One region of the Rahnella sp. PAMC25617 genome, then DNA from elsewhere that is predicted to be linked to it. Evidence: predicted binding sites of a transcription regulator. Region 1 holds the regulator's gene; the other holds the start of a gene.

Region 1 (7,563 bases):
TCCGGCCGGTTTAGGGACTGAAGCGGCAGGGATTGTCAGTAAAGTCGGCAGCGACGTGACCGGTATTAAGCCGGGCGACCGCGTGGTCTACGCGCAATCGGCGCTCGGGGCTTACAGTGAATTCCATAACGTGCCGCAGGAAAAAATTGCCCTGCTGCCGGATGCCATCAGTTTTGAACAGGCGGCGGCGTCCTTCCTTAAAGGGCTGACGGTTTACTATTTACTGCGCCAGACCCACGAAGTGCAGGCCGGCGAAACCATTCTTTTCCATGCTGCGGCCGGTGGCGTCGGTCTGATTGCCTGCCAGTGGGCGAAAGCGCTGGGCGTAAAACTGATAGGAACTGTGGGTTCGGACGAAAAAGCCGAACGCGCGAAACAGGCCGGTGCCTGGGCGACGATTAATTATCAGAAAGAAGATATCGCGTCCCGCGTGGCGGAGCTGACCGGCGGCGAAAAAGTCGGTGTGGTGTACGATTCTGTCGGTAAAGACACCTTCGAGAAATCGCTGAACAGCCTGAAACGCCGTGGTTTGCTGGTCAGTTTCGGCAATGCTTCCGGCCCGGTGAAAGGCGTGGATCTGGCGATCCTCAATCAGAAAGGTTCGCTGTTTGTGACGCGCCCTTCCCTGAATGGCTACGTGACCAACCGCGAAGAACTGGCACACGCGAGCAGCGAGCTGTTTTCACTGATTGCCAGCGGCGCGATAAAAGTGGACGTCAGCGACGCGCAGAAATTCCCGCTCTCCGAAGCCAGACGCGCGCACGAAACGCTGGAAAGCCGCGTAACGCAAGGCTCAAGTTTACTGATCCCATAACAGTTCCCTAAGCCAATGCAAAAAAGGCTTCCAGAATATGGAAGCCTTTCTTACTGTCTGACTCAGACGACCTCTGATTTCAGACGGGTACTGCTGTAGGGTACTGCCGGGTAAATCCGCAGGGCGATGTCACTTAAGCGACTATTGTGTGCCTCAGCGGACTTGATGAATTCGGTTTACAGCCTGACGGCTGCCAATGAATTCCATCCTAACAGTCACCCATGTTAAAAAATATGATTTATGCATTTCGACCGCACATTCTGACCCAGCTTGTGATCGCTAGCACATAAGCAAAAGTTATCGCTGCAACGGTTACATTTTTTTGTGCTCAAAAGACCATCACTATTCACCAGTATTTCATGCAGTTACAGAAACTACTTATCGACAGTAAAAATTACGGTAAACGGCGGCGGCGATATTTTGGCTGATCCGGTTTGATAAATGCCCGGTAAATCCACACGGCAACCACGGCCAAAATCAGCCAAGGCAACATTTTTATAACAATCGCCAGAAAGCCACCCAACATCATTACCGCGAATGCGACGATCAGCGCAGCGATCATGCCCAGCAGCGAAATGCCGGTCAGCATCAGCATAAAGAAAAAACCAAGCACGAAGAGAATTTCCAGCATCGGGTGCTCCTTAATAAGCCATGTGCAATAAGACGTGATGTCAGAACACACGTTAGCTATTACAAGAAACGTGCCAGTGTGACGGGTTAAATAATGGATTGAATTACAAGAAGAAAATATTTCGCAGGCACGAATGGCCTGCGAAAAGATAGTAAATTTGACTAACAGATAGTGATTTTCCTCACCTGGTTTTCAGGCCTGTGCCGCCATTTCCTGTTGCTGAGCGACCATCTGCAATGCCTGTTCAACCACATCAATGCCCGCGCCGGCTTTATGAGCGTTCTCACTCAGGTGACGACGGAACTGACGTGCGCCCGGCACGCCCTGGAACAGACCAAGAATATGGCGGGTAATGTGGCCCAGATAGGTGCCTTTACTCAGTTCCTCGTCGATATACGGATACAGCGCGCGGATGATATCCGGCCCGGTTTTCAGCGGCGCGTCGGAGCCAAACAGCTCGCGATCGACGTTCAGCAACATGCCCGGATTCTGGTAAGCCTCGCGACCGACCATCACGCCATCCATAAATTGCAGATGCGTTTTGGCTTCTTCGAGCGTTTTAATGCCGCCGTTAATCGCCATCGTCAGCTGCGGGAAATCACGCTTAAGCTGATACACACGCGGGTAATCGAGCGGTGGGATTTCACGGTTTTCTTTCGGGCTGAGACCGGAAAGCCAGGCTTTACGCGCATGGATAATAAAGGTATCGCAGCCGCCGTTTTCAGACACCTGACGGATGAAATCGCACAAAAATTCGTAGCTGTCCTGATCGTCAATACCGATACGGGTTTTGACCGTCACCGGAATTGAAACCACATCGCGCATGGCTTTGATACAGTCCGCTACCAGCGACGCCTGCCCCATCAGACAGGCACCAAACATGCCGTTCTGCACGCGATCCGACGGGCAACCGACGTTGAGGTTAATTTCGTCATAACCGCGTTCTTCTGCCAGTTTCGCGCAATGCGCCAGATCGGCAGGATTGCTGCCGCCAAGCTGCAATGACACCGGATGTTCAGCGTCGCCAAACCCAAGATAATCCCCTTTACCATGAATAATGGCACCGGTAGTCACCATTTCGGTGTACAGCAACGTCTGGCCGGTCATCAGCCGGTGAAAATGGCGACAGTGGCGATCGGTCCAGTCGAGCATCGGCGCAACGGAAAAACGCTGAGCGGAAAACGGAGTGGTCTGGGGCATTGCGTGTTGAGTTTCTGACATCGGCCTGACATTCGCTGAAGGGGTTCGTGGCGCTCTCTCTGACGCAACGCCAGAGAGAAGTTAATCGGTGATTATACCACAGAACAAAGATTCGGCATCCTGCGCCATCGTGCAGAGAAATAACGTCGCCGCAATACATCTTAATGAATGGCGCATAATTCGTCGTTTTAGCCTAAGCATGATAAAATCAACAATGGTCGCATGTTGTGGCCTGTCGATCCCAATCTGCGCTCAGAGAACGTTGCTATGACCCTGAATAATCCGGAAAAATTACTTTCGCAAGCTGAAGAACTTTGCCAGCAGCGCAATGTTCGTCTTACGCCGCAGCGGCTGGAAGTACTGCGCCTGATGGCGCAACAACCCGGTGCCATCAGCGCCTATGATTTGCTGGATCTGCTGCGTGTCAGCGAGCCACAAGCAAAACCGCCAACCGTTTACCGCGCGCTGGATTTTCTGCTTGAACAAGGCTTTATCCACCGGGTTGAATCGGCTAACAGCTACGTGCTTTGCCATCATTTTGAAGAGCCGAGCCACACGTCTGCGCTGTTCATCTGCGACCGCTGCGGGCTGGTGACGGAAAAAACCACTGACGGTATTGAAGAACGTCTGGCGAAACTGGCAACGGAATCCGGCTTTGAGCTTCGCCATTCTGTCGTGGAAGCCCACGGTTTGTGCGGGGAATGTAAGGTCGTGGAAACCTGTGACAGCCATGAGCACTGCGACCATGACCACAGTATTGTGGTGAAAAAACGTTAAGGGATTTTGGTGTTTGTGCGGGGATTTACTGAAGCGAGTATGTGCAAAAGCTAAGAAGTGAAGACATAAAGTTGGGTACATCCGTGTACCCGTATCCTGAAGCGTTCCGGGTAGGAGCAGCTAAATCTCAGGATACGTCACTGACACGCGAGGGGGAGTCGCGTATTACCAGTGATATTTGTTGCTGGTTTCCCATTCCTTGAGCTCTTTCTCGGCCTGATCTTTCTGATAGCCGTAACGCTCCTGAATCTTACCAACCAACTGATCACGTTTACCTTCAACCACTGTCAGGTCGTCATCGGTCAGTTTGCCCCATTTTTCTTTCACTTTCCCTTTGAACTGTTTCCAGTTACCGTCGGCTTGGTCCTTATTCATAAAATATCTCCTGTTACCTTGGGTTTATGGAGCTGCGTTTTGTTCCGGCAGCTCGTCCTTAACACTTCTAAGGTTAGTAGAGAATCTGGATTAATCCTCCCCGAACAGGGATAAAAACCATTATTAGGATTATTCCAAAGCAGGAAATAACGGCAAAAGAACATTTATCTCTTTGATAAAACACTGCCAATTCAGTGTCCGGGAGAAGAAAACCAGGTATCGCGCTGCCAGTAACGACGCCATATCCAGCCCAGTGCAATCCCGCGCAAGCCGAGGAAGACGGTCAGCGCCAGCCATAACGCATGGTTTCCCAGTACCGGTAAAGTCATAAGCGTCAGCCCGTATCCGAGCGCTGCAACCACCATGCTGTTACGCATATCCCGCCCGCGTGTGGCACCGATAAACATCCCATCGAGCAGATAACACCAGACCGCCACCAGCGGCAATACAATTTGCCAGCCGAGGTAATGATCCGCCAGCTCACGCAATTCGGGGAGTGAGGTGAGCGCATTTATAATCGCCCCGCCGGCTACGGCATAAATTAGCGCAAAAGCCAGCGCCACCAGTCCGGCCTGACGGCACGCGGCATGCCACACGTTGAGCAGTTTTTCGCGATTGCGCGCACCGAATGCCTCACCGGAATGGGCTTCGATGGCATACGCAAAGCCATCGAGTGCAAATGCGGTAAAGGTCAGCAGGTTCATCAGAACAGCGTTGACCGCCACAATGTGGCTGCCCAGCCGCGCACCCAGGATGGTCAGTGAGGCAAAGCATAGCTGCAACAGCAATGAGCGCAGCATGATGTCGCGGTTAAGTCCGAGAAGACGGCGCAAATTACCGCGCCACGCACCGGTGATTTCTGAACCGGTGATACCGCGTCGTTTCATGACACGCCAGACAAAATACAGCCCGATGAACAACGTGAAATACTCTGCACTGGCAGTTGCCATCGCCGCACCACGTACGTTCAGCCCCAGCCCCATTACCAGCCAGATATCCAGGATAATATTCAGCAGATTTCCCGCGATCAGCAAAATCACCGGCCCGCGAATATACTGGATCCCCAGCAACCAGCCGAGGATCACCAGATTCGCCAGAGAAGCAGGCGCACTATACCAGCGGATTTCGATAAACAGCCTCGCCTGTTCCAGCACCGACTGACTGCCACCCACGACATGAAACGCCAGCTCCATCAGCGGATGGCGAAATAACAGAATGACGACACCGGCCAGCACCGCCAGCAAAAAGGGCTGCACAAAAGCACGTGCCAGCAACTGATTGTCTTTTGCGCCCAGCGCCTGTGCGGTCATGCCGGTGGTGCTCATGCGCAGAAACAGCAGCATCATGAAGAGGAAAGTCGTGACCATCGAACCAACCGCCACACCACCGAGATAATCGGCACTGTCGAGATGACCGATCACTGCGGTATCGACCAGACCAAGAAGAGGCACCGTGATATTGGAAAAAATCATCGGTAACGCCAGGGTCCAGAGTGCTTTATCCGCGGGGCTTAGAAAGGTATTTTTGAATGATTGTCGCAGGGAATGATGTTGCATAGAGAATCTCATGCCGGAGGTTCAGGTTATGCCTAAAATGACATCGCCCCGAAAGGGGCGATGATGAGAGAAACGCATTTCTCTTTGAATTTACATGGATGCCAGAGGCGGCCGCCATCCATATTCAATTAGTTGTAGTCTTCTCTATCTGACACAGCAATTTCTGACTCAGCAATTTCTGACCGAGTAATTCGAGTTGCAGGAAGGCAGCAAGTAAGAGAGTCCCGATGAGCTGACATGAGTCAGTGATTCGGGTAAACGCACGCAGCCAACGCGTCTGCAGCTCGAAGTACGAAGGTCAGATCCAGTTGCCGTTACGGATGACGCCTACGGCTAGCCCTTCAATGCTGAAATTCTGTTCGCGTAAATCCACCACGATCGGCTGGAATTCGCTGTTCTCAGGCAATAACTGCACCACGCTGCCCTGCTTTTTCAGGCGTTTCACGGTGACTTCATCATCGATACGCGCCACGACAACCTGGCCGTTACGCACGTCCTGCGTTTTATGTACGGCCAGCAAATCGCCGTCGAGGATACCGATATCACGCATCGACATCCCGCTGACGCGCAGCAGGAAATCGGCGCTCGGCTTGAACATCGCCGGATCAACCTGATAATGCCCTTCGATATGTTGCTGTGCCAGCAGCGGCTCACCGGCGGCAACGCGGCCGATCAGCGGTAAACCTTCTTCTTCTTCCATCAGCAGACGGATACCACGAGATGCACCGGAGACAATCTCGATAACGCCTTTACGTGCCAGCGCTTTCAGGTGTTCTTCCGCCGCATTGGGAGAACGGAAACCCAGACGCGATGCAATCTCTGCGCGAGTCGGTGGCATACCGGTGGTGGAGATATGATCGCGAATAAGGTCGTAGACCTCTTGTTGTCTGGTCGTTAAAGCTTTCATTCCGCCCCCTGGTTGTTTATACAGTCTTGCTGTGAGTATATACAGCTAAACGGTCAATGAAAACCTAAGATTGAATAAAAACAGGGCATAACGGTGATTCCTGGAATACAGATTCCAGATCAGAACCATCGCGGCCAAAAGATACTGACCCAGACAAAAATCGCCAATATGATGGTCAGAAGTACGGCAGCAGAACCGATATCTTTTGCCCGCCCTGAGAGCACGTGAAACTCAGGGCCGATACGGTCAATCGCGCATTCCACCGCACTGTTGAGCAACTCGGTGACGCAGACCAGCATCACGGAGCTTACAAGCAAAATGCGTTCAACCGTGCTGACATCGAGCCAGAAAGATAACAAAATTAACGGGATAGCCACGCTGGCTTCCTGGCGAAAAGCCGCTTCGTTCTGCCATGCGGCTTTCAATCCTTTCCAGGAATATCCGGCCGCTTTATAAATTCGGGTAAATCCAGTGACTTGGTTCGCCATTTCGGGTACTGATCCTTGAAGGGTTGTCCTTAAAAGTGTGCCGTATTTTAGCTTTTATATGACCACAGATCTCCACGGATCTTTCTGGTATCCTTGCGGCGAAATGGCTAACAAGAGGCTTCACGTTTTTATGTCAGGTTGGCGTAGACTTTATTACACATTATTGAATTTACCACTCTCATTGCTGGTAAAGAGCAAGGTCATACCTTCAGATCCGGTTACCGAGTTGCATTTGGACCCGACGCGCCCGATTTTGTACGTATTGCCTTACAACTCCAAAGCAGACTTGCTGACGTTGCGTGCGCAATGTCTGGCAGAGAATCTGCCCGATCCCCTTATTCCGCTGGAAATCGACGGAACGCTGCTGCCAAGCCATGTTTTCATTGCTGAAGGCCCGCGCGTGTTCTCGTATTACACGCCGAAGCAGGAATCCGTAAAGCTGTTCCACGACTATCTGGATTTGCACCGCAACAATCCGGATTTAGACATTCAGATGCTGCCGGTTTCCGTGATGTTTGGCCGTGCGCCGGGCCGTGAAGGTCAGGATGATACGCCGCATCTGCGCGTACTGAATGGCATCCAGAAATTCTTTGCCGTCTTGTGGCTCGGACGTGACAGTTTTGTCCGTTTCTCCAATACCGTTTCCCTGCGCTATATGGCGACAGAGCACGGCACCGACAAAACCATCGCTCAGAAACTGGCACGCGTGGCGCGTATGCATTTCTCCCGCCAGCGTCTGGCAGCGGTCGGCCCGCGTCTTCCGGCTCGTCAGGATTTATTCAATAAATTGCTGGCTTCCAAAGCCATCGAAAAAG
Region 2 (7,563 bases), on a different contig from region 1:
TCGCGTGGAAACGTGTGCCGACGGACACGCCATTAATCACATCACCAATCACACCCGGCAGGTTGCCTGCGGCAATAATGGTATCGACGCCCGCACGGCACGCGACATCCGCCGCCTGCAATTTGGTCGCCATGCCACCGGTACCCAGCCCGGAAACGCTGTCACCCGCCACACCGCGCAGTTCGTCATCAATCGTCATGACTTCACGGATAAGCTCGGCCTGCGGATTGGTGCGCGGATCGGCGGTAAACAGACCACGCTGATCGGTCAGCAGCAGCAATTTATCGGCCCCGGCCAGAATAGCGGCCAGCGCGGAAAGATTGTCGTTATCACCGACTTTGATCTCAGCCGTCGCCACTGCATCGTTTTCGTTAATCACCGGCACGATATGGTTATCAAGCAGCGCATGCATCGTGTCGCGGGCGTTGAGGAACCGCTCGCGGTCTTCCATATCGGCACGCGTCAGCAGCATCTGACCAATGTGGATGCCATAAATAGAGAACAATTGCTCCCACAGCTGGATCAAACGGCTTTGCCCGACGGCAGCCAGCAGTTGTTTGGAAGCAATGGTGGCGGGGAGTTCGGGGTAGCCAAGATGTTCACGCCCGGCGGCAATGGCGCCCGAGGTCACAATCACAATCCGATGCCCTGCCGCATGTTGCTGCGCGCACTGGCGGACAAGCTCAACAATGTGAGCACGGTTGAGGCGGCGTGAACCGCCAGTGAGCACGCTGGTGCCCAGTTTTACAACCAGTGTCTGGCTACCACTCATAATCGTTCCATTAGTGTGAATAAGAAGTGCTTCTGTGTCTTTTTAACAGGGGAGAAGCGTTATGCCAACCGGCATAACGCTATAATAGCAGCATTCAGTATGGGAATGGGTAGTACAGAAAGTCAGGCGGAGAGCTTCACGGGTTCTTCGCTGAAATCATCAGCAGGTTCCAGTTTGAGGGACATCTCTTCAATCATCTTGTTGAGATTCTTGTGGAACCCTTTCAATGTCGTCTCAAGCTTCTCACGCACTTCAGCATCTTTAATGTTTTGCGCTTTCCAGATGCCGTCTTTATCGAACAAACCGAAGTGATAAACATAGGTAAAACGTTCGGCTTCAGCCTGCAACTCAATCCACCAGCCCCAGAACTCACGCTTTTCCGGCGCGGGCTTCACGTTCACACAGACAGCTAAGCAGTCAAAGAAAAAGCGGTCGTTCTCGCATTTTCCTTCTCTGATGTACGGTCCCAGTGTACCGAAACGTTTCATTAGCCTGCTTTTAGGATGACCGCTTGGTAACGTCATAGTACAACCTCCATAGAAAGACGATCCTTTTTAGCAAAACGTTAGGAATTAGCAACCATTAAGTTAACGCATATGCTTTTGCAACCACTCACAAATCTCATGCAAAGCCTTGTCAAAATGCTCATAAAGCGGCTCGTTCTGAATCGGTAATAGCTTGCCTTCAGATGAAGAATCCGCAATCAATCTGGCTTCCGCCTTCGGACTGAATATGTCGTTTTCCCAGTACGCGGCCAGCATTGGCGTCGGCGTTCTGCGCCCCAGCAGCCCCTGCATTTTCAGAGAATATCGATTAAGTTCGGTCTTGAGCGCCGAATCCGACGCGCTCGACATCCCCAGCCGGCTCGCGAGCACATCCATATACATATCGGGAACCTGTTCCTGACATTTCGGATCGCTCAGCAATGAATGCACCAGCGCGCCTAATGTGGCAACGGCACACACACGGCGCGGTTCGAGATAGGCCAGACGCACAGCAACGTTCGCGCCAAAACGATAACCGAGCAGGCTGACACGGCTGGCATCGACCCACGCCACATCGGCAAGCTGGTGCAATACCTGCTGATGCAGGAAGCTGGTGTCCTGGGTGAGTTTCCACTTCGACGAGAACCCGATCGACGGCATGTCGATGGTCAGCATCGCAATGCCCATCGGCGCCAGATAAGAACGGAACAGACGCTGATGGTCACTTTGCAAGGTATCCAGACCGCCGCACACCATAACGGTCGGGAACGGCGCTTTGCCTTCATTCGGCAGGTGCAGGAAACCGGTGATCGGCGCGCCGCCCGGAATTTTGAATTCGATCTCTTTGAGAGAATACGGCGAATGTTCTGACGATTTCTCAAAGGCTTTATTGGCCAGTACTTCTGACTGCTCTGCCAGCGTATCGCCTTTCAGATGCGGATAACCGGCGATGCTGTAAAGGTTCGCCGCCTTCAGCCAGTATTCGCTGGCAAGGTTCGGATCTTTTTCTTCTGCGGCTTTTTGCTGCCACGCCATCGCCTGATTTGACCATTCGTAAACCCAGTTGCCGTTACGGTAGCCAATGACGGTGTCCAGCAACAGCGGATCGCTGTGCTCGGCTTTGGAAACTGCAATCCGCGACAGCACTTCTTCGACTTCTAAAGGATCGACACCCCGCCACATCCACATCAGGCGGTTAATGGTTCTGTACCAGCAATTTACCGTGTCGCCTTCCAGCGCAGTGTGCATCGGCGGGTGCGTATTATGATGATGAACGCGACGAACCAGCGTCGAAGTTTCCGGATATTTAAAGGAAGGTTTAAACAGTTTTTCCGTAAGGTTGGCTGGAGCCATGATGCAAGATCCTCCGTTAGCAAGCAGCAGGTCGCCCGCAGGCGATCATTTCTGGACGGGATTATAACCCGACCACGTTGCGACAAGTGAGGGGTGAGGTCAAGCGGAAAGGATTTCAAGTCAACAAAAGCAAAACGCCCGGCAATAAGCCAGGCGTTTATAAACACTAAGGGAAAATTACTTACCCACTAATGGAGGCACAAAGATGACCCCCATATCCCACGGCTGTTCGATCCAGGTGTTCTGCGGAATGTCGATGACGTAATCATCGACCAGCGGTGCGCCAGCAGGTTTGGCGAAGATGGTGATGAAATGTGCTTTCGGGTACATTTCGCGGATCGCTTTCGCGGTGCCGCCGGTATCAACCAGATCGTCGATCACGATGAAGCCTTCACCGTCGCCTTCTGCGCGTTTCAGCACTTGCATTTCGCGCTGATTATCATGGTCGTAGCTGGAGATACACACGGTATCGACATGGCGGATGCACAGCTCGCGAGCCAGCAACGCTGCAGGGACCAGACCGCCACGGCTGACGGCAATAATGCCTTTCCATTGTTCTGCCGGCAGCAGGCGTTTAGCCATGGTGCGGGCGTGGATTTGCAGCATGTCCCAGGTTACAACGTATTTTTCGCTCATAAAGGTGTCCCAGCCAGTGAATTAACGGCTTCTAAATAAATAATGGGGGGAAAAAAGGTTGCGCGAGATTATAGTGAGTCCGTCTCACAAAAACCAGCGATTATCTGGTCAAAGCGCCCCAAAAAACCCGGAATTTCTCCCCGTCCCCGCGCACAGGTTAAGATTAAGTGATATTCTGTCAGGCCACTCGCCACACAGTCTGGCGGGGATTACTTAACCTTAAACCTACAGCATCTCAATCAGTTCCCCTGCAAACGGAGCCTGAATGAGCTGACTGTTACAGGAGACTTATAGTGTCTGAACTGTCTCAGCTTTCGCCACAACCGTTGTGGGATATTTTTGCCAAAATCTGTTCAATTCCGCACCCTTCTTATCATGAAGAAGAACTGGCAAAACACATCGTTGAATGGGCACAGGAAAAGGGTATCCACGCTGAGCGTGATGAAGTCGGCAACATTTTGCTGCGTAAACCGGCCACGAAAGGCATGGAAAACCGCAAAGCCGTTGCCCTGCAGGCGCACCTCGATATGGTGCCGCAGAAAAACAACGATACCGTTCATGATTTCACTAAAGATCCGATCCAGCCGTTCATCGAAGACGGTTGGGTAAAAGCCCGCGGCACCACGCTGGGTTCTGACAATGGCATCGGCATGGCGTCCGCGCTGGCGGTTCTGGCTGATGACAGCGTAGAGCACGGTCCGCTGGAAGTGCTGCTGACCATGACCGAAGAAACCGGCATGGCAGGCGCATTCGGCCTGCAACCAGACTGGTTACAGTCTGAAATCCTGATCAACACCGATTCAGAAACCGAAGGCGAAATCTACATGGGTTGCGCCGGCGGCATTGATTTTACCGCCACACTGCCACTGAGCCGTGAAGCGGTTCCGGCTGGTTTCACGACGCTGAAGCTGACCCTGAAGGGACTGAAAGGCGGCCACTCCGGCGCTGATATCCATTTAGGTCTGGGTAACGCAAGCAAACTGCTGGCGCGTTTCCTGGCAGACAACGCCGAGACACTGGGCCTGCGTCTGCTGGATTTCACCGGCGGCACACTGCGTAACGCCATCCCGCGTGAAGCGATTGCAACTCTGGCCGTTGCTGCGGATAAAACAGACGCACTGAAAGCGGCAGCACAGGAATTCCTGGCGACCATTCAGTTCGAACTGTCAGCGGTTGAGAAGAAAATTGCTCTGGTGGCAGAAGCGGCTGAAAGCAACGCGAAAGCGCTGACCGCAGAAACTCAGGGTAAATTCCTTGCCCTGCTGAACGCGACGCCAAACGGCGTGATCCGCATGAGTGATGACGTGAAAGGCGTGGTAGAAACCTCGCTGAACGTCGGTGTTGTCACCATGAAAGATGACGAAGTAGCGATCAACAGTCTGATCCGTTCTCTTATCGACAGCGGCAAAGAATATGTGGTCAGCATGCTTAATTCACTGAGTGAACTGGCTGGCGCGAAAAGTCTGGCAAAAGGCAGCTACCCTGGCTGGAAACCTGAGCCAAGCTCACCGGTGATGACGCTGGTGCGTGAAACTTACCAGACGCTGTTCAATAAAACCCCGAACATCATGGTGATCCACGCCGGTCTGGAATGCGGTCTGTTCAAAAAACCGTACCCGGACATGGACATGGTTTCCATCGGGCCAACCATCACCGGCCCGCACTCGCCGGATGAGCAGGTTGAAATTGCCAGCGTCGAGCTGTACTGGAAACTGCTGACGGCCCTGCTGAAAGCGATTCCTGAACGCGGTTAATACTCGATCGATCCCCTGCGAAGGGGAAAGCTCAAGATAAATCGTTTTGCTCCCTCCCCTGCGACTGTCTCTTGATCAGATCTCCTGATCAAGAGACTTCGTAGGGGGGGAGCTCAAATCCAAAAGAAGCTGCCGCTCTATCTGCGGATCTTGCAACGTCACATGTAACCCCACCAGCCTGACTCCCCTTCCGCCACGCCGCTGTTCCCAGGCATCACGCGCGACTTTCAGTAAATCTTCTTTATTCAGCACCGGCCACACGTGCTCCTGCGTGGTCTGCTGGAAATCATGAAATTTGAGTTTTACACCCTGTCTCGCAATGCGCAGATCCGGGCTGACGCGGCTTAAGCGCGTTTGCAGTTCGGGGTACAAACGTTCGATCAGCGCCACGCACTCTTCCCAGCTGTGAATATCTTCGGCCAGCGTACGTTCCACACCGACGGATTTACGCAACCGCTCGGGGGAAATCTCGCGCTCATCAATCCCCTGACAGCGTTCCCACAACACGCGTCCAAACTTGCCAAAGCGTTTGAGCAGTTTCGCCAGATCGTAACGCTGTACATCACCGCAGGTGATCAACCCCTGCTCCTGCAACCGCTGGGCGGTGACTTTGCCGACGCCGGGGATTTTACTCAGCGGCAAATCTTGTAAAAACGCGTCCACTTTATCGGGCGTAATCACAAACTGGCCGTTGGGTTTATTCAGGTCTGAGGCGATTTTTGCCAGAAATTTTATCGGCGCAATGCCCGCAGAAGCCGTCAGATTGATTTCATCGAAAATGGCCTGACGAATTTCAGCGGCGATAAGCGTGGCGGAACCATTGCATTGGGTGGCGTCGGAAACATCCAGATAAGCTTCATCGAGTGACAACGGTTCAATCAATGGCGTATAACGCGCGAAGATTTCACGAATGTGGTTTGACGCTTCTTTATAGGCGTCCATTCTGCCGGGAATGACTTTCAGATGCGGGCACAGTTTCAGGGCCATGCCGGTAGGCATTGCGCTGTGTACGCCAAATTTGCGGGCAGGATAATTGGCGGTACTGATGACGCCACGGCGGTCACGACTGCCGCCGATAGCGATTGGAATATCGCGCAGAGAAGGATCGTCGCGCATTTCGACGGCCGCGAAAAAGCAGTCCATATCCACATGAATGATTTTACGCATAGCCCTCCCCCAATGACTGTATAAGTATACAGTTGAGTGTGGAGATTTCCAACACAGAAAATGTTGGTTAATTTCGCTTAATTAATCACCATTCATGGCAAGGTAATAAATTTCCGATTGTGAAATTCATTATTCATTATTTGGTGATTGCTAAAAAATTAATCAGTATTAATATGGCATCGTTTCAGACAGGCAGTACATAAGAAGAAAATCAGTGGCGGTCTTACAGGCAGTTCCGCTGTAGACAAAATAATCGACATTATTACCAAGCAGGATTTAGAATGATCAGAATCGCGCTGTTTCTTGCGATGCTCCTCAGTTTGCCTTTATTTACAGCAAATTACGCCGTGGCCAGCGATGCTGTCCCGGTCAACGCGACGCTTAAAAAGCAATTGTTAGGCGCTCCGGTTTATATCCAGATCTTCAAACAAGAACGTAAACTCGAATTGTATGCCCAGCTCGACGGCGAATTTCGTCTGATCGGCAGTTACGGCATCTGCGATTTTTCTGGCGGTTTGGGAAATAAACGTCGCGAAGGTGATTTCAAAAGCCCGGAAGGTTTCTACAACGTGGATATTCACCACCTGAAACCTGACAGCCGCTTTTATCGCGCCATCAACATCGGTTTCCCCAATGCTTACGACATCTCGCAGGGCTATTCGGGTAAGTATCTGATGATCCACGGAAACTGTAAGTCTATCGGTTGCTACGCCATGACCGACGGCTACATGGACGAAATCTTTACCTATGTGCAGGCGGCATTCCAGTTCGGGCAACGTAATCTGCAGATCAGCATTTATCCGTTCAAAATGACCGATGCCAACATGAAAGCACACAAAAACTCAAGCTACTACAGCTTCTGGAGCCAGTTGCAGCCGGGATATGCGTACTTTGAGAAACACCATCAGCCACCGAATGTTGTGGTTACTGACGGTAAATATGAAGTGCTGCAGCCGTTGTCTAACACCCCGCTGTCCTCACAGCTGGCGTTCGCCCCGATGAAATAACGCGAACTCACCTGGGGCAATCTTGTTCCAGGTTTCGTTTGCGGTTAGCGGTTGCGTGGCAATCACGGTGACGACATCATTCGGTGTCGTCTGCTGCTGAAAATCAATTTCCACATCCTGATCCAACAACGTTGCCTTTCCGAAAGGTGCCCGCCGCGTGATCCAGTGCAAATTCGTCGAGCAGTATGCCATCACGAAATTGCCGTCCGACAGCAACATGTTAAACACCCCTTTCTGCCGTAACTCATCAGCCAGCGACGCGATATAGCGAAACACCGGCGGCCAGCTTGCAGGGCGGCGCGGATAACGTTGGGTGAGTTTATGCAGCAACCAGCAAAAAGCGTATTCACTGTCTGTCTGACCGACAGGGCGCAACGTGCCGGTATCCA

Evidence for each region. Region 1 encodes LexA, which represses DNA repair genes until DNA is damaged. Its sites were predicted from a motif close to TNCTGTATGTACATACAGNA; they were not measured.
Region 2: dinB (DNA polymerase IV) is a predicted target of LexA. The motif match lies at 6,182-6,201, and genes of this name have one in related genera.

Annotation. Positions count from the first base shown of each region.
Region 1 is NZ_JBOCUM010000013.1:204,415-211,977, forward strand. It holds gene ACM615_RS17145 (quinone oxidoreductase) at 1-814, shown strand, start outside; gene pspG (envelope stress response protein PspG) at 1,209-1,445, opposite strand; gene dusA (tRNA dihydrouridine(20/20a) synthase DusA) at 1,638-2,645, opposite strand; gene zur (zinc uptake transcriptional repressor Zur) at 2,913-3,422, shown strand; gene ACM615_RS17165 (CsbD family protein) at 3,588-3,797, opposite strand; gene dinF (MATE family efflux transporter DinF) at 3,989-5,353, opposite strand; gene lexA (transcriptional repressor LexA) at 5,652-6,260, opposite strand; gene ACM615_RS17180 (diacylglycerol kinase) at 6,380-6,748, opposite strand; gene plsB (glycerol-3-phosphate 1-O-acyltransferase PlsB) at 6,879-7,563, shown strand, end outside.
Region 2 is NZ_JBOCUM010000003.1:483,127-490,689, forward strand. It holds gene proB (glutamate 5-kinase) at 1-772, opposite strand, end outside; gene crl (sigma factor-binding protein Crl) at 895-1,296, opposite strand; gene frsA (esterase FrsA) at 1,360-2,610, opposite strand; gene gpt (xanthine phosphoribosyltransferase) at 2,788-3,246, opposite strand; gene pepD (beta-Ala-His dipeptidase) at 3,540-5,000, shown strand; gene dinB (DNA polymerase IV) at 5,076-6,167, opposite strand; gene dpaA (peptidoglycan meso-diaminopimelic acid protein amidase) at 6,449-7,174, shown strand; gene ACM615_RS04400 (class II glutamine amidotransferase) at 7,145-7,563, opposite strand, start outside.